One region of the Neobacillus sp. C211 genome, then DNA from elsewhere that is predicted to be linked to it. Evidence: riboswitches for the same ligand, from Rfam matches in the RefSeq annotation. Region 1 holds a riboswitch; each other region holds the start of a gene.
What was found. A riboswitch is a leader RNA that binds a small molecule or an ion and turns the genes downstream of it on or off. The one in region 1 is predicted to bind S-adenosylmethionine.
Positions count from the first base shown of each region.

Region 2: linked by a shared signal. The riboswitch ahead of ACSU6B_RS03365 (methionine biosynthesis PLP-dependent protein) and the one ahead of ACSU6B_RS11670 (sugar ABC transporter substrate-binding protein) in region 1 are both predicted to bind S-adenosylmethionine.
Region 3: linked by a shared signal. The riboswitch ahead of ACSU6B_RS02955 (O-acetylhomoserine aminocarboxypropyltransferase/cysteine synthase family protein) and the one ahead of ACSU6B_RS11670 (sugar ABC transporter substrate-binding protein) in region 1 are both predicted to bind S-adenosylmethionine.

Region 1 covers NZ_JBPXRO010000010.1:107,468-117,601, reverse strand. Annotated here, with positions in the region: gene ttdA (L(+)-tartrate dehydratase subunit alpha) at 1-262, opposite strand, end outside; gene ACSU6B_RS11675 (MFS transporter) at 710-2,026, shown strand; SAM riboswitch class I at 2,284-2,391, shown strand; gene ACSU6B_RS11670 (sugar ABC transporter substrate-binding protein) at 2,521-3,636, shown strand; gene ACSU6B_RS11665 (sugar ABC transporter ATP-binding protein) at 3,706-5,208, shown strand; gene ACSU6B_RS11660 (ABC transporter permease) at 5,210-6,214, shown strand; gene ACSU6B_RS11655 (hypothetical protein) at 6,334-6,564, shown strand; gene ACSU6B_RS11650 (SIS domain-containing protein) at 6,766-7,755, shown strand; gene ACSU6B_RS11645 (ABC transporter substrate-binding protein) at 7,824-9,116, shown strand; gene ACSU6B_RS11640 (carbohydrate ABC transporter permease) at 9,191-10,072, shown strand; gene ACSU6B_RS11635 (carbohydrate ABC transporter permease) at 10,065-10,134, shown strand, end outside.
Region 2 covers NZ_JBPXRO010000002.1:302,596-312,729, forward strand. Annotated here, with positions in the region: gene metH (methionine synthase) at 1-288, opposite strand, end outside; gene ACSU6B_RS03355 (bifunctional homocysteine S-methyltransferase/methylenetetrahydrofolate reductase) at 266-2,128, opposite strand; gene metC (cystathionine beta-lyase) at 2,125-3,318, opposite strand; gene ACSU6B_RS03365 (methionine biosynthesis PLP-dependent protein) at 3,318-4,430, opposite strand; SAM riboswitch class I at 4,513-4,629, opposite strand; gene ACSU6B_RS03370 (helix-turn-helix domain-containing protein) at 4,837-5,175, shown strand; gene ACSU6B_RS03375 (NAD-dependent epimerase/dehydratase family protein) at 5,212-6,207, shown strand; gene ACSU6B_RS03380 (glycosyl hydrolase family 28-related protein) at 6,454-7,449, shown strand; gene ACSU6B_RS03385 (YveK family protein) at 7,611-8,354, shown strand; gene ACSU6B_RS03390 (CpsD/CapB family tyrosine-protein kinase) at 8,347-8,991, shown strand; gene ACSU6B_RS03395 (oligosaccharide flippase family protein) at 9,049-10,134, shown strand, end outside.
Region 3 covers NZ_JBPXRO010000002.1:225,565-235,698, reverse strand. Annotated here, with positions in the region: gene ACSU6B_RS02955 (O-acetylhomoserine aminocarboxypropyltransferase/cysteine synthase family protein) at 131-1,447, opposite strand; SAM riboswitch class I at 1,513-1,623, opposite strand; gene ACSU6B_RS02950 (SCP2 sterol-binding domain-containing protein) at 1,703-2,062, opposite strand; gene ACSU6B_RS02945 (thioredoxin family protein) at 2,603-2,911, opposite strand; gene ACSU6B_RS02940 (toprim domain-containing protein) at 2,919-3,275, opposite strand; gene ACSU6B_RS02935 (YusG family protein) at 3,422-3,661, opposite strand; gene gcvH (glycine cleavage system protein GcvH) at 3,770-4,153, opposite strand; gene ACSU6B_RS02925 (arsenate reductase family protein) at 4,234-4,590, opposite strand; gene ACSU6B_RS02920 (acyl-CoA dehydrogenase family protein) at 4,785-6,569, opposite strand; gene ACSU6B_RS02915 (acetyl-CoA C-acetyltransferase) at 6,665-7,840, opposite strand; gene ACSU6B_RS02910 (3-hydroxyacyl-CoA dehydrogenase/enoyl-CoA hydratase family protein) at 7,963-10,134, opposite strand, start outside.

The DNA of each region.
Region 1 (10,134 bases):
GGAAGTTCTGTCCACACTTTACAAAAAATTGAAGAACACCTGTATCCTGGCATGAAGGTCTCTTTAACTCAAAAGCTAGTTTTTGGTTATCAAACATAGTTTTGTAAATGATTTTTGCAAGAGGATTATTTTCCCCTTCACTAAGTTCTTTCAGTTTATTTTCCACATCATCAGGAAGTTTATAGCTGACAAGGGATACAAACTTTGCCATTAGATCAGTCATCTTTGTTATTTGTTGCGTTTTTTCCATAACAATACTCATAATAATAACTCTCCTTTTTATTCTTTTTTCCCAACCGTATAGTTAAGTGTTTGTGGGAAGATCTTCTATATTTATTATTTATCAACGTATACATTAATGTCAATGAAAATTTAATGGAAATATTATAGTTACCATTACACAAGATATAAAGGAAGATAAAACCCTTTAAATTTGTTGAATTTATGACAAAATACAATTTTTTATATAAAATAACTAATAATCTGAAAATAGGATATTGACATCAATGTATACATTAATTGATAATTGGTGTAAGGGTTTTCAACTGAAAATCACACACATCATCAATAATGGAAGGAGGTTAATGAAAGCTTTATCATGTATTTCTTATAGCAATCATCTAATTGGATTATACTTGCAACAAGATGCGACTAAGATATTGACCAACAATACGTTTGAATGGACATCTTTTAAATAGGGGGGAACTTTATGAGTGTTAACATGAAAGAATTAAAGGCATTTACGAAAAAAACCAATACACGTTATGTGATTTTGACCATTTTATTCATTACGACCGCAATCAATTATATTGACCGTTCAGCACTAAGTGTAGCTGCACCTGTGATGTCCAAAGAGCTACAACTGGATGCGGTTTCATTGGGTATAGCTTTCTCAGCATTCAACTGGGCCTATGCCTTTTTGCAAATCCCGGGCGGCTGGATGCTCGATCGATTTGGAGCACGTGTTGTTTATGGGGTTGGGTTGTTCGTATGGTCACTGTTTACCTTTTTTCAAGGATGGACTAGTGGTTTTCTGATGTTATTCATCTTAAGATTTATCGTCGGGATAGCAGAAGCTCCTTCGTTTCCCGGGAATAGCAGGTTAACTGCCATGTGGTTTCCTCAAAATGAACGTGGCAGGGCCGTCTCGGTCTATAATTCTGCCCAATATTTTGGACTTGCTTTGTTTACCCCTATACTCGCATTTCTTTTACAGAAATTTGGATGGCATATGATTTTTTATGTTGCTGGATTGGCCGGAATTGTAGCGTCATTCTTTTGGTTTAAACATATTCACGAACCGAAAAAACACCCAAAAGCAAATCAAGCTGAAATTGACTATATTCTGGAAGGTGGCGGCTTGGCGAATGCAGGGGATAAACCGATAAAAATCAGGTGGGCTCATGCAAAACTACTTTTGACCAACCGACAAATGATTGGAATCTATATTGCACAGTTTTGCCTCAATACCATTGTTTGGTTCTTCTTGACTTGGTTCCCTACCTACCTTGTGCAAGAAAAACATATGTCCATGCTCAAGGTTGGCTTTATGGCTTCACTCCCGTATGCAGGTGCCTTTTTAGGTGGAATTGTCGGTGGATATATATCCGACTGGTTGTTAAAGCGTGGAAAGTCACTTGGTGTAGCACGTAAAACACCAATAATAATCGGATTCTTGTTTTCAAGTATTATTGTTCTCGCTAACTATACTTCATCAGCAGCACTCATCATGCTTATCATGTCGGTAGCCTTTTTCGCCAAAGGGATGGCAGGTGCAACATGGACGCTTGTTGGCGATATGTCTCCAAAAGAAATCATTGGACTAAGCGGTGGAATATTTAATACATCAGGTAACTTGGCTGGTATCGTAATCCCTATTGTAGTTGGATATATTTTAAGTACTACGCATTCCTTCAGTGCTGCATTATTCTTTATTGGAGCAGTCTTGATCATTGGAGCATTATCTTATATCTTTATCGTGAATAAAGTAGAGCGGATCGAATTACCAGCAGAATTAATGGAGTAAAAACCAGCTCTAAAAAATGTACATGCTTCATGGAAATTAAATTTGAAAAAGAAGGCTAGCCTATATATTAAATGGTTAGCCTTTCTTCATTTCAGGATTTATTTCTATAGCTGTAACGCTTCATATTTTTCAGCACTTATATTCAAAAGCTTTGAGGCGTAGGAATAATAACTATATTAGAAATATTCAAAACACTATTGACAACTTGTTAATAGGAGACTAAAATCTAATTTATTACTTTAAATGAATAATACGTTCTCTTATCAAGAGTGGCAGAGGGACTGGCCCGATGACGCCCAGCAACCGTTCCGTTTGGAATTGGTGCTAAATCCTGCAAAACAATTTATTGTTTTGAAAGATAAGAGAGGAGTAGTCCCTTAATTTGTGATGAAACCTCTCTTTTCTGGAGAGGTTTTTTATTTTTATATAAAAACAAACCTTTCCAATCGGAGTAATGGAGTATTGATAAGAATCTAAAAGGGGGAGCTTTAATCATGAAAAGAAATATCTTTAAAAGTACACTCGTATCAGCGTTAGCAGCAACACTCTTACTCACAGGCTGTGCTTCTGAGGGAGAAAAAAAACAAGCAAGCGCTCATAAAAAGGTTTCACTTGAAGGTGTATCTGAAAAGTTTACAAGTGGTGATCCGTTAAAAATCAAGGTTATCCGTAAAATTGGCGGTGATGATCATACTGCCCAATTCTTAGCAGGTGCAAAAGAAGAGGGAGAAGCCTTAGGTTTTCAAGTGGACGTGTTTACCGCAAATGGTGATACAGCTAAGTTCCATGATGCGATTAATCAGGCATTAGACCAGGATTATGATGGATTTATCATCTCTCATGGTGACGATGATGCGACTGTTAATGATGTAAAAAAGATAGTTGAAAAAGGAAAAAGTGTAGTTACATTTGACTCCAATCCAAATATTGCGAAGCTTGATGGAGTAACGCTTACTTCACAGGATGATGAAGCCTTAGCAACTTTAGCCCTTGATCAACTAGTAAAGAATACAAAGGGTAAAGCAAATATTGCCTACCTATGGGTCGACGGTTTCCCTGCAATGGTTAGACGTAATAAGGTTTATCAAGAAGTCCTTTCAAAAAATCCTGAAATTAAAGAAGTGGAACGCTTTGGTGTGGCTGCGGCAGATACAAGTGTACAAACACAAAACGCAGTTGCAGCCATGTTAAATAAATATCCAAAGGGCAAACTGGATGCCATATTTGCTACTTGGGATGCTTTTGCAATCGGTGCAGCACGAGCTTTGAAAGAAGCGGGACGTGAAGAAGTGAAGATTTATGGAATCGATGTTTCCAATGCGGATCTGCAAGAAATTCAAAGAAAAGGCAGCGCTTGGAAATACACAGCAGCTGTCGATCCGAAACTTATCGGTGCTGTTGATATGAGAATACTTGCGAAAAAGCTTGCAGGTGAAGAAACACCACAGACTTTTGATTTAGATGCTTCACTTGTTTCACAAGAAAATCTTCTCAAAGCAAAAGAGCCTGTAAACATGGTTAATCTGGCAAAAATTATCCCAGGCTGGGGTCAATCGACGGCATTTGAGGAAGAGTGGATAAAGACGTTAAAGAAGCATTATAAAGAATAGTCGGTATACAACTAGACACTCTCTTTTTCAATAGATGAAGAGAGTGTTTGCTTACGGGGGATGATTTTGATGAGATCAACATTGGAGATGAAAAACATCTCAATAGAGTTTCCTGGTGTGAAGGCATTGAATCAGGTCGACTTTTCGATGAAAACGGGAGAAATTCAAGCTTTGATTGGGGCAAATGGGGCAGGGAAATCAACGTTAATGAAGGTTCTCGCGGGTGCTTATGACCACTATACCGGTGAAATAAGCTTAGATGAGAAAAACCTGAGGATTCGTTCTCCGAAAAATGCACAGGACGCAGGAATACAAATCGTTTATCAAGAAGTAGATACGGCTCTCATTCCGTATTTAACCGTCGCCGAAAATATTATGCTCCTCGATACAGTCCATAACATGGGGAAAAAGCAATGGATGAAATGGAAAAACCTTCATCAAAGAGCGGATGAAATACTATCAAGTATGAACATTATGCTTCCGACGAAGAAGCTAGTAAGTGAGTTAACGTTAGCGGAAAAACAAATGATCTTAATCGCTAGGGCTGTTTCAAATCAATGTAAGTTTCTTATTTTAGACGAGCCGACAGCACCATTGAGTCATACTGAAACGACGGAACTATTCCGGATTGTCCGTGATTTAAAAAAGCAAAATGTAGGTGTTATCTTTATTTCCCATCGCCTGCCAGAAATTTTTGGAGTCTGTGATGAAGTAACTGTGATGAGAAACGGTGAACTTGTTGCAAAAGAGGCAGTTACTAATACGACCATCAACAAAGTGGTGGAGCATATGCTGGGTCAAAGATTAGAGGAACAGTTCCCAGAGAAGAATACGTCTATTGGAAGCACGGTCCTTGAGGTAAAAGGACTTTCAGATAGAGGGAAGATTAAAGATTTACATATTCATGTTAAAGCAGGAGAAATCATTGGAATTGCCGGGCTTGTTGGTGCTGGAAAAACAGAATTGTGTAAGGCGTTATTTGGCTCTGAGAAATTAACGGGGGGAGACATCTTTCTTCATGGCAATAAACTAAAATTAAAGAGTCCCTATCAAGCGGTTAAAAAGGGAATTGCTTTAGTTCCAGAAGAACGGAGGAAGGAAGGAATCCTAGTTCTTGAATCAGTAGAAACCAATTTAACAGCTGCTAATTTAGGTGAATTTTCAAAGAGATTAAGCTTTTTAGATCGAAAAAAAGAAAAAGAAACGGCAAAGCAGTTGATCCATCGCCTCGGAATTAAAACACCTTCAGAAGATACCAAGGTACAGAATCTTTCCGGAGGGAATCAGCAAAAGGTCGCAATCGGAAAGTGGCTCGTAGCTGAAGCAGATGTATATATTTTTGACGAACCAACCAAAGGCGTCGATGTTGGCGCAAAGAAGGATATCTTTGAGTTAATCGCTGAACTAGCGAACCGGGGTAAAGCGATTATTTATGCTTCTTCAGAGCTTTCGGAGATTATTGGGATTACTGATCGAGTCTATGTTTTATACGACGGCAGGTCCGTAAAGGAAATTGAAACGAGAGAAACGAACGAAGAAGAACTATTATTTTATTCAACAGGGGGCAGGTAAAATGGAGGCAAATATTGCAGCAAAGAATCAGGAAGCCCCGGCAAAAAAAGTCTTTGAGTTATTTCGCTTTTTATATAAATATGGGACGATTATTACGATTCTTGCACTTATTATTATTTTTTCAGTGGCTAATCCTACTTTTATTCAGGGCAGTAATATCATCAATATCTTACGTTCGATCTCCATTGTAACGATTATCGCCATCGGTATTACGATTTCATTGTCTGTCGATGGTTTTGATTTATCGGTGGGATCGGTCGCTTCCTTATCAAACGCCATTGTCATTTCGATGTTTGTTTGGTTTTCACAAAACACATTGGTGGCGGTCATTTCTGCGATTGCTGCATCATTAGTAGTAGGTGCATTAAACTCATTCATGATTGTGAAAATGAGAATTCCAGATATGCTGATGACACTCGCTACGATGTTTATTATTCAAGGGACAGCATTGACGTATACAAAAGGGGCCACTGTTTCACAAAACATGGTTATGCCTGATGGCTCGATGGCATCGGGTCTGATCAGTCCTTTTTTTGCAAAAATCGGAGAAGTGCCGTGGATTATTATCATTATGGCTGTGACCGTGATCCTCGTGCATATCTTTTTGAACTATACAAAGCATGGTCGATATATGTATGTGATCGGTGGTAACAAAGAAGCGGCGAGACTATCAGGTATCGCAGTTAATAAATATAAAGTGGCAGCGTATTTGCTTTCGGCTCTGTTTGCCTCCATTGGCGGGATTGTGCTCGCTTCAAGGGTTTTGACATCAGAAATTAACTCTGGTGCTCCCTATTTAATGGATTCAGTTGCCGCCGCCTATATTGGATTTTCAGTCCTTGGGGCTGGAAAGGCCAACGCGTTTGGAACATTTGTTGGAGCCGTCCTGATCGGGATTCTCCAAAACGGACTCGTGATGATGTCCGTCCCATATTATGCGATGGATATTGTTAAAGGCACCGTTTTAGCCTTTGCATTAGCGATTACGTATTATAAACAAAAATAATTGAACTATGATAAACCTATCCATTTTGCGGATAGGTTTATTTTTTTGAAAAACCAGAATAAAATCTACAAATATAAGTAAGTTTTGAGGAACAATATTTAGAGATAGGAGGGATCTTAATGGAACATTATGAAGCATTTCTGAGAAGTAAGAATTGGGTAGATACCGATTTAGATTCAAGGTATATAAATGTTAATCATCCCTATGCTATCTTAATTTCTGAGAATGAAGGGCAAATTACCTTAAGAGGTAACACTGGGTTTGATAATGGGCAAAATGGCGAGGAGATTTTTACGTTTAACTCATTGAAAGAGCTCCAAGAATGGTTTGAAAACAATATAGGGGAGTAACAAGAAAAAGCAGCCAGGGAAGACCCCTGGCTGCTTTTTGTCGAGAAATGTCGTTTCATTTTTCTGAAAATTCAATTGACTAGAGTTTAAAAGTATAGTAATTTATATATAACAACATATAACGTTATATAAAGTTGTATATTGTTTAAAAGAATTTACTAGTGTTCATTCACTAAAATATTTTATCAGGGAGGCAACAAAATGACGACTGAATTAGTAATTGACGTGAAAAATCAAGTGCAACAAGCATTAGCAGAGGTAGAAAAAAGAAATATTTCCAATGTTTTCTTTGTAGCATGCGGAGGATCATCTGCCATTATGTATCCAAGCAAGTATGTAATTGACCGTGAAGCAAAGGTTCTTGATGCCCATCTTTTTAGTGCAAATGAATTTATCCATCGCAATCATGCAAAACTTGGAAGTAATTCCCTGGTTATTTTGTGCTCGCACTCAGGAACAACACCTGAAACAGTAGAAGCAGCAAAATTTGCTAGAGCAAAAGGTGCGTTAACTGTTTCTTTAACAAATGTGGAAGCGTCACCATTAGCGCTAGCTTCAGATGTCGTGCTGAAGTATCAATGGGGCGAAAAAGCAAGCGCTTTCACAACCAATTATTCAGTACTATATCAACTAGTGTTTGGTGTACTAAAAGTTGTTGAAAATAACGAAAAAGCTAGTTTAGTAGAAGAAAGTCTTGAGAACTTACAAAATGTTTACGAAAAAGCTGCTGCACTATACCAAACAAAGGCAGAGGCTTTTGGTCAACAGTATAAAGATGAAAAAATTATTTATACAATGGCAAGCGGAGCAAATTATGGTGTTGCCTACTCTTATGCAATTTGTATCCTCATGGAAATGCAATGGGTTCACTCACACGCCATTCACGCCGGAGAATACTTCCACGGGCCATTTGAAATTATTGATGAAGAAACACCTTTTATTATCCTGCTAGGCTTGGACGAAACAAGACATTTAGAAGAAAGAGCATTAGAATTCTCTAAGCGTTATGGCAAGAAGTTGGTTGTCCTTGATGCAAAAGACTTTGATTTCACTGGGGTTGCAGAGGAAGTACAAGGATACATTGCCCCATTAGTTTTAAATTACGTATTAAGAAAATATGCGGATCAGTTAGCAGAAGCACGAAATCATCCGCTATCAAAAAGAAGATATATGTGGACAGTGGAATACTAAACCAAGATGAAATAACAAATATACTGCAATAATCATAGATATGTATTCCTTTCTGGAGGGGAAGCTTAATGAAGAAGTTATTAATTTTAAGTATTATTTCTATCCTTTTTCTATCGTTTTTTGCTGGCTGTTCTAAGAGCTCTAGTTCAACAAATGGAAAAGATGTGGTTGAACTTAAATTCTTCCACCGCTGGCCGAATCAACCTAAAAAGCAATATTTTGAAAAGGCAGTAAAAGAGTTTGAGAAGGCCCATCCCAATATTAAAATTAAAACGGAAGCCGTCTTGAACGATTCTTATAAAGAAAAAATTCGTGTTGTCTTAGGATCAAGCACCCCTCCAGATGTTTACTTTTCTTGGAGCGGAGAGTTTGCCTATAACTTTGCACGTCAGGGACAATCGCTTGATTTAACTAATTATGTAAATGAAGATAAAGCGTGGTCAGATCAAATCATTGCCTCCCAGTTCAATGCCTTCACTTTAGATGGTAAGATTTATGGGATTCCGTGGTCAACTGACGGCAAGGCCTTCTTTTACAATAAGAAAATTTTCAAGGATTTAAATCTTGAAGTTCCAACCACTTGGTCCGAACTAATTGATGTCTCTAAAAAGGTAAAGGCCGCAGGACTTACGCCAATTACATTTGGAAGTAAAGCACCGTGGACGATTTCCCACTATATAGGAACATTGAATCAATTGATGGTGCCACAGGATGTTCTTGATAAAGATTATGATCCCAAAAATCCTGAAGGTGATTACTCGCATCCAGGTTATGTGAAAGCATTAGAGAAATTCATGGAACTGAAGCCGTACTTCAATAAAGGAGTTAATTCTGTAGACCATGAATATTCACGGGAGTTATTTAACAGTGGAAAAGCAGCGATCGGCTTCTTCCAGCTTGCAGAAATCGGGCTTATTGAACCATCTTTAAAAGAGGATTTAGGTGTGTTTAACGTACCAGGTGTGGAAGGTGGAGAAGGAAATGCCAACTCCATCACAGCAGCACCTGAAGGAATCATGATTTCTTCGAAAACAAAACATCCGAAGGAAGCAATGGAATTTGTCAAATTCTTAACTTCGAAGGAAAAAGGTACAGAGCAGTTAAAAGAAGTAAGTGAATATAGTGCGGTTAAAGGAACAACAACTGATGAGAATGCTTCCAAGCTTCAACAGGATGCTATCAATTTAATTGTTAATGCTGAACAAACGTACTTATGGTTTGATACAGCTGTTGATATTAAAATAGTTGATGCTTATTTAAATGGAACACAGCTAATGTTGGACGGCAAGAAAAGTCCAGAAGATGTAATGAAGGATGTCAGAGCAGCAGCAAAAGAAGTTAAGGCGTCTGCAAAAAAATAGGAAGCCAGAAAAGGTGGTTGCAAGTTGACCACCTTTTTTCCAAAGATACGCCTGTTAAAAAAAGGGGAGTTATTATGCAAAATACAAACAAGTGGTTACCATACCTATATATTGCACCTTGCTTAATCTTTATGGCCCTTTTTGTTTACTATCCAATTGTTGAAAACTTTTTTTATAGTTTCTATGATTTCTCTGCTTTTTCGGTAGAAAAAACATTTGTTGGCTTTGAAAATTTTCTTAATCTTTTTAAAGATGAAGTTTTTTATATAGCTTTAAAAAATAATCTCTGGTATGCAGTGATCTCGATTATTTTTCAGGTATTTGGCGGACTTATTCTAGCGGCTATACTTGAAGATCCGCTAACACGATTCATTAGTGGATTGTTCCGTACCGTATTTTTCCTTCCAGTTGTCATCTCGATGACTGTCATCGCTTTACTGTTTACATTTGTTTATAACCCGGATATCGGAATTTTAAATGGGCTATTAAATATGTTAGGACTTGAGAATTTAACTAGGGCTTGGCTAGGAGAATCTGAAACCGCTATCTTCGCTGTTATTGCGGTGTCACAGTGGCAAAGTATTGGTTACATTATGATGTTATTTATTATCGCGATTCAAAATATCCCCCAAGAATTGTATGAGGCAGCAGAGATTGATGGGGCAGGGAAAATTCGTAAATTCTTTTCAATCACCGTTCCACAAGTAAAAGAGATGTTCTTCGTTACGACTCTTATTACCTTAACCGGTGCATTTACCGTCTTTAATGAACCGTATATTTTGACAGGCGGCGGACCTGGTAATTCTAGTGAGGTTTTAGGAACATTACTCTACCATTCAGCTTTCGGTAAAGACCAAATGGGTTATGCTTCGGCAGTTGCCACTGTGATTTTAATCATTACCTTAATTGTTTCCTTGGTTCAGCTGAAACTATTTAAAACAGGAAAGGATGTTTAGAGTGGAGACAAGCAAAGTAATGGACTACCATCATTCGATCCCAATCACAAAGAAAAATAGGA
Region 2 (10,134 bases), on a different contig from region 1:
TTTATTAATCTCATAGGCTTTAAACCCTAAATCATATTCATCCAGAACAAGGCTGGTCGCCCCAAATGTATTGGTTTCAATAATATCTGCCCCAGCCTCTAGGTATTCACGATGAATATTGGCAATGACAGAGGGGGCGGTTAACACTAGGTTTTCGTTACAGCCTTCATACTGCTCGCCGCCAAAATCTTCCGCTGTAAGATTTGCTTCCTGGATCATGGTACCCATTGCCCCGTCCATCACGAGGATTCGTTTTTTGAGTTGTTCAGTAAATGGTGTTTTCGGCATAGGTGCTCCTCCTCAATTCACTAGCACGCTGACGGGTATATAACGCCAATTCAGCAGTTAATTCATAGCGTAAAAATGGTGTAATTAAATAAATACCGTTAAATAAATCTAAAGCTGTATCAATTAGTGACTTGGTAATGGCAATTCCTTCTTTAGCAGCTTGAATCGGATCATCACCCAACTGGGCCATCCGGGTGCGGATAGAATCCGCAATTTTGATTCCAGGTACTTCATTATGAAGGAACTCAGCGTTTTTACTGCTAGTAAGCGGCATTAAGCCAATGTAGATTGGTGCATCAAGTTGTTTTGTATGTTCATAGACTTCGAGTAATTTTTCCTCTGAAAAAACCGGTTGGGAGATAAAGTAATCTGCCCCATAATGAACTTTTTTTTCAAGTCTCTTCACGGCTTTTTCCAGTGAGCGGACATTGGGATTAAAGGCTGCCGCAATGCTAAAGTCTGTCTTTTGTCCCAGATCTTTCCCTGAAAAAGACAATCCTTCATTCAACTGCTTAATCATTTGAATAAGTTCAAAGGAGGAGACATCGTAAACAGATGATGCACCTGGAAAATCGCCAACTCTTGCAGGATCACCGGTAATAGCAAGAACATCATTCATCCCAAGCGTATGCAGACCCATTAAATGCGATTGCAAGCCGATAATATTGCGGTCACGGCACGCAATATGAATGAGCGGACGCATTCCTAATTCCTGTTTCACTAAATAGCCCAGCGATTCGTTGGAAATTCGGACCGTTGCTAGTGAATTATCAGCTAAGGTAATCGAATCGATTCCCGCTTCTTTTAAGGCTTTAGCTCCTTGGAAAAACTTTGTTGTATCTAGTTTTCTAGGTGGATCTAATTCAACGATAACCGATGGTCTCTCTTTCACGAGTTCCTGCAGGGGAGTAAACTCCCTTTTTGGCGCAAGAGATTCAACGATTATCTTCTTTGGCTCTAATTTTACTACTTTTTCAGTAATTGGAACACTATTCTTTAGTTCAGAAGCATATGCTTTGATATGTTCAGGTGTGGTACCACAGCAGCCCCCAAGCAACCGAATCCCTTGATTTCGGAACGCTTTAGCTGAGTTCCGAAAATAATCTGGATCCCCTTCATAATGAAACTTTCCGTCTGTATAAGTTGGAAGGCTGGCATTTGGATAGGCAGAAAGATAGGCATGCTTCGGAATTTCAATCTGTTCAAGTGCTAGCAGCATATGATGGGGGCCTAGTCGGCAATTAAGACCAACGACATCCGCCCCAAGTCCTTCAAGTCTTTTTAAGGCGTCATTTACTGGCGTCCGATCCTGTAAAAATCCAGGCTCCTGAAGGGAAACTTGTGCAATAATCGGAATCTTCGTTTCCTTCCTCGCAATGGTTAGAATGGTTTCAAGTTCTTCTAGGTCGTAAAAGGTTTCAAGTAATATTCCATCCACCCCTTCGAGAAGGAGGCAATAAAGCTGTTCACGAAAGCTTCGTTTTATTTCTTCTATTGTAATAGAGTTCGTTTTAATCCCGCGGTTTCCACCCATTGTTCCAAGCACATAAGCGTTATTTTGAGCTGCCTGTTTGGCGTGACGGACTGCGGCACTATTAATCTCTTTAACTGAATCTTCTAATCCATAGCGCTGCAATTTTAAATAGTTAGCAGCATAGGAATTGGTTTGGATGACATCCGCTCCGGCGTCAATGTATGCCTGATGGATATTTTGGATTTGTTCCGGCTGAGATAAATTCAACTCCTCAGAGCATGAATCGACTCCGTAGGAATAAAGCAGAGTACCCATCGCTCCGTCAGCTATTAAAATTTGATTTTTTAATTTTTCTAAAAGACTCATGATGTTTCTCCTCGTTGAAAGACCAACTGACTTTGTTCAACCTGCTTAAATGCCTGTGAAAAATCCTTCATTAAATCATCAGGATTTTCAAGTCCGACCGATAAGCGAACAAGACTATTTGTAATCCCGCGCTTCTCTCGCTCTTCCTGAGGCATGGCTGCATGGGACATTTTTGCTGGATAGGATAGAATCGATTCTACCGCTCCGAGACTGACAGCAAATACAGGAATTTTTACATTGGCAAGAAAGGTGCGAAGTGCATCTTCATTAGCCAATTCAAACGATAAGACCGCTCCTGGACCAGCTGCTTGCGCTTTTTGAATTTGATATTGTGGGTGAGTTTCCAACCCTGGGTAATGAACCTTTTCAACAAGCGGATGCGCATCTAAAAATTCAGCTAGTTTAATAGCCGATTTTTGTGATTGTTCTAGTCGGACGTGCAGCGTTTTGATCCCTCTTAAAACGAGCCATGCATCTTGAACACCTAAGATCGCCCCAAACCCATTTTGCAAAAAGCCTAATCTTTTCGCCAAGTCTTCGTCCTTGACGACAGCAAGTCCGGCAACGACATCACTATGGCCCGATAAAAATTTCGTCGCACTATGGAGCACGACATCGGCTCCTAACTCCAATGGCCGTTGGTGGGAAGGGGTAAGGAAGGTGTTATCGACAAATGTTAACGCGCCCGTTTCCTTAGCTAAATTGCTAATTGCCTTAATGTCAGTCACTTTCATTAATGGATTCGATGGTGTTTCCACATAAAATGCTTTTGTATTTGCCTGAATGGCTTGTTTTACTTCATCTAAATTCGTCATATCGACGAAGGTATGTTCAATTCCGAGCCGCGTGAGGACCTCTGTGACCATCCGAAATGTACCGCCGTAGACATCTTCCGTAATGACAATATGATCACCTGCAGATAGCAGGAGAAATGCCGTGGAAATGGCGGCCATGCCGGATGCAAAGGCAAAGCCTTTTAACCCGCCTTCAAGTTCAGCAATGACATCTTCAAGTGCTTCCCTTGTCGGATTTAAACTGCGGCCATAATCGTACTTGCCAAACTGATCGAAATCAGATTGGTGAAAAGTGGATGCATGCTGTATGGGTACACTAACCGCTCCTGTTGTAGGATCAATTTTGTGCTTATTATGAAGGAGCCTGGTTTCAAATGTGTATTCTTCGTGTGCCATTATGCAATCACTCCTTCTTGAACATGGGCAAAAGCTTTTTCCAAATCTTGAATTATATCTTGTGAATCCTCAAGTCCAACGGAGAAACGCAATAAACGATTGCAGACGCCGGATTGAATTCGGATTTCTTCAGGAATATCCGCATGGGTTTGCGTTGCTGGATAAGTGATAAAGCTTTCCGTTCCACCTAAACTTTCCGCAAAGCTGATTAGATTTAAGCCTTGTAAAAATGGATTAACCCAAGCTTCATCTTTAATTCTGAAAGATACCATTCCACCGCGTCCCGGGTAAAGGACATCAGTAACTGCATCATGCCCCGAAAGAAATTCAACGATATTCCTTGCATTTTTTTCATGTCTTTCCATGCGAAGGGACAATGTTTTCATACCACGCATTAGTAACCAAGAATCAAACGGGCTCAGTACCGCTCCGGCACCGTTATGATGAAAGGCTAATGCTTCACAAAGCTCTTTCCCCTTTGCGACGACAAGACCGGCAAGGACATCATTATGTCCTCCTAGGTATTTCGTTGCACTGTGGATGACAATGTCCGCGCCAAGGGTAATCGGCTGTTGTAATAATGGAGTATAGAAAGTGTTGTCCACTATTAATAATAATCCGTGCTGTTTTGCAATTTTTGAAACAGCGGCAATATCGGATTCCTGCATAAGTGGATTGGTTGGTGTCTCAAGGAAGATAGCCTTTGTTTGAGGCGTAATTTTCTTTTCAATCTCTTCCGGACAACAGGTATTGACATACTGACTATTCAAGCCCCATTTTTTATAACCTTTTTCTAATAAGCGGTATGTACCGCCATATAAATCTTCACTAACCAACCATTCATCACCAGCTTCAAATAAAGAGAGAATGGTTAAAATCGCTGCCATCCCTGAACTGCAGGCAAATCCTTGATCACCGCATTCTAAATCAGCAATTGTTTTTTCTAAGAGCTGGCGCGTAGGATTTCCGGTTCGGGTATAGTCAAACCCAGTTGATTGGCCAATTCCCTCGTGGCGGAAGGCCGTTGAAAAGTATACAGGCGGATTTACGGTTCCAGTTGCTGTTTCACTCCGATTTCCAATTTGGGCAAGTTTCGTATCAATTTTGTACATAATGCACTCTCCTTGTTTTATAAAAATAAAAAAAGTCTTCTATAAGAAGAAGACTTTTGTCGGCACGACCACAATGTCATTCTTCTTATCTTGCAAATTAGCAGCTAATTTGCAGGACTTAGCACCTTTTCAATGAATGAAGCCATTGATGGTTGCTGAGGCGTCGTAGGGCCATTCCCTCAACCTCTCTTGATAAGAATCAAATATTTAGACTATTTATAAAATTTACTACAACTTAGCGGTGGTGTCAATTTATTTTATTAAAAATGAGTTAATAGTTAAGTGTTGTTCGTAATAAAGCACTTACCAAAAGTATTAGGTGATTGCCCTTGTTCTTTACAAAGAACAAAATGTTTACTATAATGATATTTAAGAGAGGAGTGAAATTTATTTTAGGAGGCCTATTATGTTAGGAAAAAAAATTCAAAAATTAAGGAAAGAGAAAAACCTTACCTTATCTCAATTAGCTGAGAAAACATCTATCTCAAAATCTTACTTAAGTCAAATCGAAAGAAATATCCAGAGTAACCCTTCAATTGAAATTTTGGGTAAAATAGCCAAAATACTAGATGTAGACATACAAACACTTTTAAGCCAAGATACCACAAAATCTGATACAAATGATAATGGCAAGGGGAATGTAAAAAATTGGAATATCTTTATAGATATTGCACTAGAATCCGGATTGATAAATGAGAAAGACTTAATTGAGTTAAGAAACGCCCTACAAAAAGGCAAAAAATAGTTATAACAATTAGACAAAATATATAGAGGTGAAAATATGAAGGTCCTTGTAACTGGTGGGTATGGCTTTATAGGTTCCTTTGTTGCTGAAAGATTTTTTAAGGAAGGTGATGAAGTCTACATTATTGATAACCTTTCTACAGGAAATAAGGATAATGTGAAGTTCAAACATAAATTTTATCAATTAAACGTAGAAGACCAAACGTGTGAGGGTGTATTCCAATCTAATCGATTTGATGTAGTTATTCATCTGGCAGCACAAGTAAATGTCGGAACATCAATGGTGAACCCATACCTAGATTCACAATCAAACATCCTAGGGTTGACAAATATACTTCAATTATCAACCAAATATGGAGTGGAAAAGGTAGTATTTGCTTCTTCAGCAGCCGTTTATGGTCTTAATGGTGATATTCCATTGAAAGAAGATGCTTTATGTGATCCTCTATCACTATACGGAATCAATAAATGGGTAGGGGAACTATACTGCAAAAAGTGGACTGAAATGTTTGGTGTTGATACACTTTGTTACCGCTTTTCAAATGTTTTTGGTCCTAAGCAAGGAACAGTCGGTGAAGGTGGAGTCATTTCCATTTTTATTAATAATGTTTTAGAAGGGCAGCCACTGCAGGTTTTTGGTGACGGAGAGCAAACTAGGGACTTTATATATGTAGAAGATGTTGCATATGCCATTTATCGCGGCGTTGAATATGATCTCAAAGGGGTTTATAATTTATCAACTAATACAGAGACAAGTGTGAACGATTTTATTTATACTCTCGGAAATTTGGAAGATATAAAAGAAGTAATCTATAAAGAGCCAAAGCAAGGTGATATCAAATTTTCCAGGTTGGAAAATAAAAAGATTAAACAGGACCTGGAGTGGGAACCACTTCATAATTTTCAGTCTGGTTTAGAGAAAACTTATGACTGGTTTGAAAATAATAGGAGTAAAAAAAGGACAACAACAGTCGGTCAAAATCAAAATGGATTACGAAAATCAGAACATTCATACAACATCTTGAAAATTTAGTTATTGTTGCACAAGCCAATTTTGTAAGATGTTATTGGAAAATGTTTTAAGTCTAGCAGACGATCGATCCTTCTAAATTGTAAGTGCCTCCTTTCTGTTTGGGTGAAGCGTTAGTAAGGTATTATTAACATCCATTGTACACGAGCTTAATTACCTAATTATGGGATAATATTGTTGATTTGTTCATTATAATGAACTATAATTAATTATATAAAGAATTAATTGAGGGATTGTAAGGAGAGAATTATGATTAGAAGGAGTACAACTATATATATTTCAGCCATTATTTTTATTGTAGGCCTTCTTTTTTTATTTAAAAATGAGCATCAAGTCGTTACAAGGACTGGCACTGGCCAAAACGAATATGTGAATGTGGATGAATTTGGAGCTAACGGTGATGATTTGAAAGACGATTCACGATCCATTCAAGAAGCAATAAATTACAGCCATGAAACAAAAATTGGAAAAGTAAAGTTACTTGGAAATAAGAGTTATATTCTAAAGAAAGGATTAGTTTTAAAAGAGGGTGTTGAATTGGAATTTGGTCAAAATACTAGGTTAAGAATAGAAGGGAACTTTCAAGCAATTGATGTGAAAAAAAATGCGTCAATATCAAATGGAGTTCTTGAAATAATAGATGCTAACTTTGATTCAGATGTTATTTACTTAGACGGTATTCAAAAATTTTGGTCATGGGATAGAACTCAAATCAAAAATGTTACACTCTTAAACACCAGCGGCTCACATAGGGGTACAGGTCTTCATCTTTATGCTGGTGGCCCAGGTCAATTCATTTGTTTTGTTAATTTTACTGATATTAGAATTGCAGGATTTCATACCGGTGTTAAATTGGAAGCTGAAAAACCAAAGGATAGTAATAAATATAGCTTTATTAACGGCAATCGATTTATTAATCTAACCTTGGATGACTGTATAAGCTGTATTGATATTAATAGCTCGATGAGTGTTCCAAATGAAAGTTCTGGTAATGATTTTAATGGGCTTCAAATTCAAGTCTCTAAATTAACTAAAGAAGTAATAACAGTAAGTGGCTCTGATAATAAATTTGAAGGTTTAATATGGGACGCTCATATAGTAAAGGGCAATAATCCAATAATAGAATTTTCAAAAGAGTCTATGAGAAATAGTTTATATTCGAATATAGGATCAAACTATATTAGGGATAAAGGAGTACATAATTATTATTCTACTCCAGAAGAAGACACGATGAATTCAAGGTAGAATCCAACACTTTTTTGTTAATTTGCACCTTTGTGTTCGTTATAAAGAGTAATTAGAGGGATGAATGTATTGCTAACGATGGAGCGGGATGTTTCAGTTCTCTCATGACTGATTCAAATGGTAAAAACTGAGTAATAAAAATATTAGTTTTGGAGGTCACCATGGACGAAAGAATAGATCTAAAAAAGTTCCTTCGCATTATTAGAAAGAGAATAGTAACCATCATTCTTACAGTAATATGTGTATCTCTTTTGACTGTTGGTTTATCCCTATTTTTACTAAAGCCAACCTATGAAGCTACTGAAAATATCCTAATTGGCAAACTTACAAAGGAAGAGGGTAATTATAGTGATACACAAGAACTTAGTATGCTGCTTGCTTCAACAATTGATTTCATAAAGAGTCCAATCGTGCTTAATTCTGTTAAAAAAGAGCTTAATATAAATGATGACGAATTAGAGAAAAAGATAGTTGTTCAAAATAATAGAAATTCACAAATTATCAATGTAGTAGTAAGGGATCATGATTTGGAAAGTACTAAGAAGCTTGCACATACCATAGCTAAAACATCGGTCAATAAAATGTATGAGCTGTTTAATGTTAAGGATATAAAGCTATTAAGTGATACAGATGGAGATCCTTCGATTAAGATCGTTGGGAGTTTGTCTTTAAACGTCGCAATTGGTGCAGTGATTGGAATTTTCCTTGGAGTTGGCCTTGCAATGTTTAGAGAGTATTGGGACGATTCGATTAAGGATGTAAAAGAGATTGAAGGTATTGTAGGTTTGCCAGTATTAGGACAAATAAATTTAAAAAATAGCAAAAGAAAATTTATGAATAAAAACAATAGGAAGCAACAGTCAGCCGTCTTAAATGATAATAAGAGGGGGCAAATCAGTGTATAAGAAAAGGGATGAAACAAAAAAAATAATGCAAAGGCTTCAGCTTAATGAAGATTCAATCAGTACAGAACAAATCCGAATGATTCGTACGAATATAGATCAAGTATCTATTAGTGATTCGGTATTATTAATGGTAACATCGCCACGTAATGAGGAACAAAAATCTATTATCTCTTCTAAATTAGCAATTGCATTTGTTGAGCAAGGGAAAAAGGTACTACTTGTTGATGCCAATTTACGGAAACCTTCATTAAACAGTTTGTTTCAGATAAAAAATGAGAATGGATTAACAAATGTGATTTTGGATGAAGAAAACATCCAACTTTATATTAAAGAAACGTTTGTCCCAGGACTATTCGTTTTACCGACTGGTCCTATTCCTTTAAATCCATCAGAAATATGGATAGCAAGTAAAGTAAAGGAATTTGTTAGTAACTGTGTCTCGGAGTTTGATGTGGTAATCATTGATGCCCCACCTTTTTTAATAGCATCAGATTCTCATATTCTAGCAAATCAATGTGATGGTGTTATTTTAGTGCTAAAAGAAAATAAAACGAAGAAAGAAGATGTACTTCTAACAAAAGATTACTTGGATAGAAAAAACAATAGAATTGTAGGAGTTATTTATCAAACAGAATAATTACTAGGGGGAAAACTTCTTTAATCAGGTGATTGTTAATATAAGGTGGCTATTTTTATGGAGAAGTTAAAGAAAAATTCTATTGCAAAAAATATTACTCATCTGTTTTATAGTACAGCACTATCTAGTGTATTAAATGCTACGGCACTAATCGTTTTAGCCAATTATTTAAAGTCGTATGATTATGGGATGTTTAGTGTTGTGTTAGCATTTGCAATGATTATGGGATATTTTACTGATGCTGGACTAAGTACCATTGTTTTAAGAGAAGGATCTAAAAAGGATATGGATCTATCCATCCTAATCTCTTCATATGTGAAAATGAGAATGGTTTTACTTGTAGCAACATTTATCTGTGGATTTGTCGTAATTCATATTTCAAACTCAGGGAATAAAGAGTTAATACAAACAGCGTATTATTTAATTATTCCGATGGTTTTAGGAATTGCCCTACAAAGTATCGGTACAACGTTTTTTCAAATGATTGAGAAAATGCAGTATAACGGGATGATACGAATTATTTCTTCTGTTTGTTTAGTTCTCACCCTAACAGTAGGGATTCACTTTAGCCTTAAGCCATTGATTATTACCACTTTATATGGTCTGTCTTATTTTGCCGGAGGTGTGTTTGGGGTCTATCTAGTAAGTCGAAATGTTAACATTCGATTGAAAGGTAAATTCCATAAAGGACTTTTACAAAATCTAGGGTCATTTACTTTAGGTGGATTGCTTTTTGTAATACTTCCGCATTTAGGACCCCTAGTGCTGGAAAAGACCTTAACTCTAGAAGAAGTTGCATTATTTGCAGTAGCTTATCGAATCCCCCAGGCATTACAGCAAATTCCATTTATTATTGCTGGAGCTTATTACCCTGTACTATTCAGAGCCTTTAATAATAATCTATTAGACGATCATTTAAGATTCAACATAACGCTTATCAAGATCATGACATTAGTAGGAATGGCGATGACAATTCCTTTTTACTATATGTCAAATGTTGTAATAGATTTACTGTTTGGTGATAAGTGGATTCATGCATCATCTCCACTGAAAATTTTATCCTTAATGCTTACCTTACAGGCAATTAATATTGCATTAGCAGATGGTTTAACGACAAAGGGATTACAGTCTCTTCGTACCATT
Region 3 (10,134 bases), on a different contig from region 1:
CAAGTAACCTATATTCAATTAAAACGTTAATTTGTTTAAGTAATTATATTACGAAAGTTATCGTATCATGGATAAAAAGGGGTGTCAATGAAAATAACTTCATATTCGGAAAAATAAGTTTTGGTAACTTTTATGCATTTACCTTTAATGAGATTACACCAGTAGCAGCCAAAATAGCTGATTCGAGATCTTCGATTAAATCCTCAACATTCTCGATACCGATTGAAAGGCGAATCAAATCCTCTGTTACACCTGCAGCTTTCAGGCCATCAGCATCTAATTGCTGATGGGTGGTGCTTGCTGGGTGAATAATTAAACTTTTTGCATCGCCAACGTTTGCCACATGCGCCCATAGAGTAATCGAATCGATTAATTTGGCTCCTGCTTCTTTACCGCCTTTAATCCCGAAGACAACCATGGAACCTGCACCTTTTGGCAAGTACTTTTTGGCTAATTCATAATCTGGGTGGGACGGGTGTCCTGGATAAGATACCCATTCCACAGCAGGATGATTAGTTAAATATTCCACCACTTCTTTAGTATTAGCCACATGCTCCTTCATTCGAACATGCAGTGTTTCAAGTCCAAGGATAAACTGGAAGGAATTTTGCGGACTTAATGCCGGTCCTAAGTCACGCAGCAATTGGACACGTGCTTTGATAATATAGGCGATCTCACCTAGGGCTTCTGCATAAACCAGGTCATGGTAGCTGGCATCTGGCGTTGTAAAACCAGGGAATCGCGGCGAATTCCAATCGAACTTCCCACCATCGACAATAACTCCACCTGTAGTTGTTCCATTTCCTAAGAGCCATTTGGTGGCAGAATGAATCACAATATCGGCACCATATTCAATTGGCCGGCACAGATATGGAGTGGCAAAGGTGTTATCAATAATTAATGGAACACCTGCTGCATGAGCAATATCGGCGACTTTTTCAATATCAAGTACACGAAGGCTTGGGTTACCAATCGTTTCAGCGAAAACAGCCTTTGTTTTGTCGGTAATAGCAGCACGGAAGTTTTCCGGATTTTCAGGGTCAACAAATTTCACTTTAATCCCGTATTTTGGAAGCGTCACTGCAAAAAGATTATATGTTCCTCCATAGAGATTTGATGCCGATACGATTTCATCGCCAGCTTCAGCAATATTTAAAATGGCGAGGGTAATCGCTGCCATACCGCTAGCAACTGCTAGGGCACCAACGCCGCCTTCCAATAATGCTACTCTTTCTTCAAAAACGGTAGTAGTAGGGTTGTGAATGCGTGTGTATATGTACCCAGGTTCCGCTAAGCTAAATAGGTTTGCCGCATGCTCTGTATTCTTAAATTGATAGGCGTTGTTTTGATAAATCGGAACGGCTCGAGCCCCCGTTACCGGATCCGGAGACAATCCACCATGAACACTCAATGTTTCAAAACGATACTTCTTTTGATTTTCACCCATACTACTTCCTCCTTTTTTGCAATGCAACAAACAAAACCCCCGCTTCATAGAAGAGGGGGACTCTCTCCTCATCTCTCAGAGCATCTCCGCTCTGCTGGATTTAGCACCGTGTGATTGTGTTATAAACCGGTTGCTGGGCTTCAAAGGGCCAGTCCCTCCGCCACTCTCGATAAGAATGTTTATTGAATTGTCTTTATTATTTGATTATTCACCTAAAACTTTACAGTAAGTTTAATTCCGAGTCAATAGCTCTGATTAGAAATTTGTTATTTTTGGTAAATTTTCCTGTGCCTTTGTCAAATAGAAGACAGATTCTAGTAATAATGTGCTGCGAATTGGAGCGGAAATACGTAATTGGCCGTTATGTTCAAGGGCCCTTAACCGTTCCTTCCCTTCAAGTAGTTGTTTCATTGCCTTAAGGTCACCGCGGATTTCGGATATCGTTCGTGTCACTTCGCTATCATGAAGTATGAAAATTTCTCCATTCTTTATGATAATCTGAATGGCTTTTTGTTCACAAACCAAATTCACTCGCAAATCGATATGTTCTAGTAACGGCAGAACATGCCTTTGCTGTTTGATTGCTAATTGAAAGTTTTTCAGCATCTCTATCATAATCCACCACTCCGGTCTGCTCTCTTATATTAAATATACAGGAACGGGGCATGAAATCCTCTTTAAAGTGGTCGACAATTAACAACCTTTTGGAGGTGATTTACGGAGATTTCCTGAGAAATATGTCGGATGGAGAGAATTTTTTGAAAAGTGTTGAGAATTATTCAAACATTACTGCTGATTAAAGGGCAGCATTTTGTAAAATGAAGTTAGATTCGAAATCGAAAGGATGTGGATTATGAGTTTTAAAGACCTTAATGAATATCGAATCCCTATTGAGGCTTATGTAGTTTTTATCAACCCCCATTTTACTTGTTATAAAGCCCCACTCAATGAACTCATTATCTATCCAAATCAGCTCCCTCGCTTTATGCACAATTTAAATAAGAGACCGTCAACATTAAATGGTATGCACAAAAGGCTAGCTAATGCGTTTTGTCCGTAAGAGACCATGTTGCGGACTGTTCCCTCTCTTCTCGGGTAGGATTTTACTTAAGAGGCTTGAGTACACCTAAAAAGCAGATGCAAGCGCGCATCTGCTTAGGATAAATGCTGTTTTATTTTTTCAAGCAAAAATGGAACTGATTGAAAAGCGTAGAGGGTTTCTTTTATCTTGCCGGCTTCAACAAATAATAGGCAAGGGACACTTTCAATTGCTAAATCCCTAGCAAGGTCTGGGTAGAAATTTAAATTCATTTTTCCCATATCTAACTCTACTAGTTGCTCAATGACCTGCAGCATTTTTGAAGCTACCTGACAGGTACCGCACATGGGTGTATAAAAATAGACTAACCCGGTCGCCTTTTTTTCAAGAAAGGCAGATAAATCTGTTCGATTCCATTCGTTCATATATCTTTTAACCCATTTCTAAAAATTCAGTATGAACATCGATATTCGCCCCTATTAGAACGGTTGCCAAATGGTGCACTGGCGCAGTTGCCACCTCACGATACATCCGGTCAATATACAAATGTTCCGCTTTCGGAAATTCTCGTTTTAACTGTTTGCGAAGCTTTTCACCTGAGGAGTCGGCATCCACAAGAATATAGACATCCTTATCCTCAAGAAATTCAATTAGTTCATCTAATTTTGTGATACTGATTGTACCATTGGTACAAATAATTTCTACTGGTTCCTTAACAATTCTTTTGACCTTATTTTTATCTGATTTTCCTTCGACAATAAGAACTTTGTCAACATACGAATCATTCATCATCCATCACCTGTATTAGAAGTTGTTTATGTTAACATATTCTAAAATATTGATTACGTGTGTATTCTTCTGCCTATGTTAACTTTATCATTATTGTCATTTTAAAAATAGTGTTTTGACTCAGAATTCACGTGAAATTTACCTAGTTAACACCAACCTCCATCATCACAATCTGTATATTTTGCATTAGGGTTTTCTGTTGTCGTGACATGTTGATAGATTTTTTGCTGATCCACTTCAAAATGATGCTCTAATTCTACTTGCATGTGATCTGAAAGCTTCATTTTTCCAATCGGTGTATTATCAAGAAACAGTTCCATTTCCCCATTTTTCATTTTGCCAATCACTCGATCAGTAACATCGACTCTTTGCTGTTTTAACGTCATTCTCCCACCCTCTTCAATATATTTATTATAAGGTCCCCTAAAATAGTAGAAGAAAAAGTGGGAAATTAAGAGAAAAAGCACCTTGACAAGGTGCTTTTTCGGGATTAATTAATCTTCTTTAATCATTTCTTCATATTGTTCAGCAGTCATGAGCTTGTCTAGTTCGCTGCTGTCTGATAATTCAATGACAATCATCCATGCTTTTTCATATGGAGATTCGTTGACAAACTCAGGGCTATCACTTAAATCTTCATTTACTTCAACGACTTTACCACTAACTGGAGCGTAAAGCTCAGAAACGGTTTTTACAGATTCAACACTTCCAAATGGTTCGTCAGCAGATATCTCATCGCCAACTTCTGGAAGTTCAACGAAAACGATATCTCCTAATTCATGCTGTGCAAAATCAGTAATCCCAACACGCACTTTTTCCCCTTCAACCTTTACCCATTCATGTTCTTCTGAATACCGTAATTCTTTTGGTGTACTCATCTTAAAAAACCTCCATTTATTTTTTTAAAATCTATCATCGAAATAAATCGATTCCCATTAGTAATGAAGGAAGAGCAGGCTTACAGCCACATTTTTTCATACTCTTCTTCTTTAAAGCCCACGGTGACATTTTCACCATCAGTTAAAATCGGCCGTTTGATTAACATGCCATCGGAAGCCAGTAATTCTAGCAGTTCTTCATCAGTTGCAGACTTCATTTTATCCTTTATACCTAATTCACGATATTTCATACCGCTTGTGTTAAAGAATTTCTTTAATTCCAGTCCGCTTTTTTGATAAAATTCCTGCAATTCCTCACGACTTGGAGGATGTTCAACAATATGTACTTCTTCATAGGAAAGCTGATGGGCATCCAGCCATTTCTTCGCGTTTCGACAAGTGCCGCATTTCGGATACCAGTAAAACGTCAGAGACATCAATATCACCGCCTTTTCCTATAAAATATCAATGACTTATTAGTGTCAATTGAATATTATCATACCGTTTTTCAAAATCCTAATGCAAAAAATATGTTCTACTTACAAAAAATTCGACTAATTTTTCAAAATTCCTTCCTTTTCTAATATAAAAATTTAAGCCCCCTTCCTAATAGAAAGGGAGCCTGATTTAATTAAACAAGATAGCGTTCAGCCTTAATTATGATATCAGCAGCTTCACGTTTTTTCACAATGACATTAATTGGAGTATGACGTGTAAATTTACGAAGCGAGGACAACATCATACGCAAGGTATCGCCTTGTTCAACAGCCACTAATGTTTCTTTGGCAATCGCCTCAAGCTCATTGAAGGCTTCTTGGCAGTAAATTTGTGTATAAAGAAGTTTCTGCTTGTTCTTATCTAAACCAGTTTTTGCAATCGCCTTTTCAGTACGTAACACAACGGACTCCATTGCATACACGTTAGAAATAAGATCCGCGATATTTGCTAAAACTTCCTGCTCTTTTTCAAGTGCCTTGCCATATTTTTGCGTGGCTAAACCAGCTGCTAAAAGGGCAATCTTTTTTGCATTTCTTACAAGATATTTTTCCTGTGCAAGTGGCTCATCACCAGGTTCTTCTGGTGTTAACATCATTAATTCCTCTTGAAGGGCCACTGCCTTTTGGAATAATGGGAGCTCTCCCTTGAACGCTTTTTTCAATAAGGTGCCTGGCACTAGCAGGCGGTTAATTTCATTTGTTCCTTCAAAAATACGCTGAATACGTGCATCACGATATGCTCTTTCAATTGGATACTCCTGCATAAATCCGTATCCACCATGAATTTGTACACCTTCATCCGTTACATAGGCTAATACTTCACTTGCAAAGAATTTATTCAATGAACACTCAATCGCATATTCGGCAATTGAATTTGCCACTAATTTAATATCCTTTTCTTCTTCAGTTGAAAGTTTGCCTTGGTTTTCTTCGTACAGACCTATGGTACGATAAACAGAGCTTTCTGCCGCGTAAATCTTAGAGGCCAGGGTTCCGAATTTTTCTTTGGTTAAATTGAATTGTGAAATTGGTGTTTTAAATTGTTGACGCCCATTTGCATATTTAACAGTCAATTCAAAGGCCTTCTTGGAACCACCCACACTGCCAACTGCAAGCTTGTAACGCCCGATATTTAAGATGTTAAAGGCAATCACATGACCTTTACCAATTTCACCTAATAAATTTTCGACAGGAACGGGAACATCTTCTAAAATAAGCGTCCGAGTGGAAGAACTCTTAATTCCCATTTTCTTTTCCTCTGCACCAGTTGAAACTCCAGCGAAATCCCGATCAACAATGAATGCAGTGAATTGCTCGCCATTAATTTTTGCATATACTACAAATACATCAGCAAAACCGGCATTGGTAATCCATTGCTTTTCCCCGTTTAGAATATAATGAGTACCTGCAGCATTTAATTTAGCCGTTGCTCTGGCACCAAGGGCATCAGAACCAGAACCCGGTTCAGTTAAGGCATAAGCGGCCAGCTTTTCACCTGATGCAAGGGCAGGTAAATATCTGCGTTTTTGGTCCTCGTTCCCGAATAACACGATTGGCAGGGAACCAATTCCCACGTGTGCCCCGTGAGAAAGAGAGAAACCACCGCCTCCAGCCATTTTTTCGGTAAGTAGCGATGAGGTAATCTTATCTAGGGCTAAGCCTTCATATTCCTCCGGTACGTCAACTGCTAACAACCCAAGTTCACCGGCTTTTTTAAGGAGCTTCACCGTCCGGTCAAACTCATGGTTTTCTAAATGTTCAAGCTGTGGAACCACTTCTTTTTCAACAAAATCTTCTGCTGTTTTCGCAATCATCAAATGCTCTTCGGTAAAATCCTCCGGTGTAAATAGTTGCTCATAAGAAATATCTTCAATTAAAAAGCTTCCGCCTTTAATGATTTTTTCTGTTTGGTTTGCCATTATTTATTCCTCCTAATCTTTGATTAGTGGGGGCAGATAGCCGCCCCCTTGTAAAAGGTATATGTTGCAGTTTGCTTGGGACAGCCCAAAATGGATTAAAGTAATTCAAATACGCCCGCTGCACCCATTCCGCCGCCAATACACATGGTTACTACACCAAATTGTTCTTTCCTGCGTTTTAATTCGTGAATGAGTGAGAGCGTTAATTTTGCTCCTGTACATCCAAGCGGATGTCCTAAGGCAATGGCGCCTCCATTTACGTTAACAATTTCATCATTTAGACCTAATTCACGAATAACTTGGAGGGATTGGGAAGCAAAGGCTTCATTCAATTCAAATAAGTTAATATCCGATAACTCTAGACCTGCAAGTTTAACCGCTTTTGGAATCGCAACAACCGGTCCAACACCCATAATTTCAGGCGGGACACCGCCAACAGCAAAGGATCTGAATTTTGCCAATGGCTTAAGACCAAGTGCCTCTGCCTTTTCACGGTCCATGACAAGCAAGACGGCAGCCCCGTCACTTGTCTGTGAGGCATTACCAGCCGTTACCGAACCTGTCACGGAGAAAGCCGGGCGGAGTTTACCTAATGTCTGCAAATTTGTATCTGGGCGAACGCCTTCATCCTGTGAAAATTGAATTGTTTTTTCAACAAGCTTATTGTCATTACCGACCGTCCGAATCGTCACATCGACTGGAACAATTTCATCGAAGAATTTCCCTTCGGTAATCGCTTTTGCGGCACGCTGATGGCTTCTTACCGCAAAAGCATCTTGATCCTCGCGGGAAATTCCATATTTCATCGCCACTTGCTCGGCCGTGTGACCCATTCCCATATAATATTGAGGAGCCGTTTCTGCTAGTTTGATATTTGGACGGACGACATGCCCCATCATGGGGATCATACTCATGGATTCAGCACCGCCAGCGATAGCTGTATCGGTGTGGCCAAGCATGATTCCCTGTGCGGCATAAGCAATTGCTTGCAATCCTGAAGAACAGAAACGATTCACTGTGATGGCAGGTACAGTGTATGGAAGTCCTGCTAAAGCTCCAATATTACGAGCCATGTTGTTGCCTTGTTCCGCTTCAGGCATTGCACATCCAATGATTAAATCATCAATATTCCCTTCATAATTTCCAGCACGCCTTAATGTTTCCTTTACCACCAATGCTCCCAAATCATCAGGGCGAACATGGGCGAGCGTACCTTTCTTCGCTTTACCTACCGGGGTCCTTGCTCCGGCAACGATTACCGCTTCTCTCATGTAAGTTCCCTCACTTTCTGTTAAATTAGAAAAATACGAATCTATTTTGGGGTCTATCCTCTCGTTCTTAACGATCTAAGCGAAACCTTTTATAAGAGGGGGTCAGCCCCCTTTTTTTAAAATTAGTTTCTTAATGGTTTACCCTTCACAAGCATATGCTGCATGCGCTGCTGGGATTTTGGCTCCGAAATAAGGCTTAAGAAAGCTTCTCTTTCAAGATCCAATAAATATTGCTCATCAACTTCTGTCCCAAATGGCACTTTTCCGCCTGCAATCACATAGGCAATTTTCTTGGCAATTTTCAGATCATGCTCTGAAATATACCCAGATAAACGCATCGCTTCGGCACCAAGTAACAGGGTCGCATAGCCAGTTTCACCAACGACCGGCACCTTTCTGCGTACTTTCGGCTTATAGCCTTGTTCGTGTAAGGCTAACACTGCTTGCTTCGCATCATAAAGTAGATGATCATTATTAAAGCTGATTCCATCAGAAGAATCCAAGAAATTATTTTCACGTGCTTCTTCAGCGGAAGTGGAAACTTTTGCGGTGGCAATCGTTTCAAACACTTTATTTGCGACATTTTGCAGGTCAAATGGTACACCGTTTGGAAGGTTTTCTAAGTGCTTCATATAAAGCTCTTTGTTTCCGCCGCCGCCTGGAAGTAAGCCGACACCGACTTCAACAAGACCCATATACGTTTCGGCTGAAGCTTGAATGTGCGCAGCCGGCAGGCACACCTCAGCACCACCGCCAAGTGTCATTCCAAACGGGGCAGCGACGACTGGCTTAGGGCTGTATTTCACTTTCAGCAAGGCACTATGAAGGTGACGGACAATCATATCCAACTCATAAATATTGTCATCCTGGACTTCCATGAGCATCATCGCTAGGTTTGCTCCGACACAGAAGTTCTTTCCTTGGTTCCCGATGACTAGCCCCTTATAGTTCTTCTCAACTTCTTCCACGGCAAAGTTAATCATTTGAACAATATCAAGACCAATGGCATTGTTAGGTGAATGGAACTCTAATAGAGCTACGCCATCACCGATATCAATCAGACTTGCCCCGCTATTCTTTTTAATAACACCTTTTTGTTTCTTAATCTTTTTCAGGTCGAGTGCCTTCGGATTAAGTTCAACCAATCGATATTGGCCGTTATCATAGAAGAACAACTCGCCATTTTCTTCTAAATAGAAGGATGAATGTCCCTTTTCTAACATTTCCGTTACCCAGGCTGGAACTTCAAGACCGGCTTCCTTCATTTTTTGAACGGATTTTTCCACACCAATCGCATCCCATGTTTCGAATGGGCCTGTTTCCCAGCCAAAGCCCCATTTCATTGCGCGGTCGATGGAAACGATATTATCAGCAATCTCGCCTAATAGCTGAGCAGAGTATACAAGCGACTGTGCCATTGTATTCCATAAGAATTGTCCGGCCCGATCATTGGCATATACAAGCGCTTTCAATTTATTCGCTGTCCCTTTTTCCTGCTTGCTAAGTTCAACCGCAGGTGTCGATAACTTTTTACGTGGACCATATTCTAATGTGTTTGGATCCAATTCAAGAATCTCTTTCCCTTTTTTCAAAAAGAAGCCTTGACCTGATTTGCTTCCAAGCCATCCTTTTTCAACCATTGCTTTCAAAAAGGCCGGGATTTCGAAAACTTCCTTTTCTTTGCCTTCGACTTTTTCATAGACGTTATTAGCCACATGATAGAATGTGTCCAATCCAACCACGTCTAGGGTTCGAAAGGTTGCACTCTTTGCACGGCCAATGAGTGGCCCAGTGATGGAGTCTACTTCGCCGACACTTAAGCCCGCCTTCAGCATTTCCTGAATAGTTACGAGCAGACCGTAAGTCCCGATCCGGTTAGCGATAAAGTTTGGTGTATCCTTGGCGACAACCACACCTTTTCCTAAGACATCCTCACCGAAAGTTTTCATGAATGAAATTACTTCTGGAGCCGTATATTGAGTAGGAATCACTTCAAGTAATTTCAAATAGCGCGGCGGGTTAAAGAAGTGAGTGCCAAGGAAATGCTTTTGGAACTCTTCGGAACGGCCTTCAATCATTGCTTCTACAGAAATTCCAGATGTATTGGAACTGATAATGCTGCCTGGTTTTCGGTATTGCTCGACCTTTTCAAATACCTGTTTCTTGACATTGAGGTTTTCAACAACCACCTCAATGACCCAGTCCACATCTTTCAATTTGACTAAATCATCTTCCAGGTTACCTGCTTCAATCAGTGCCAAATTCTTTTTCACCGCTAATGGCGCAGGTTTTTG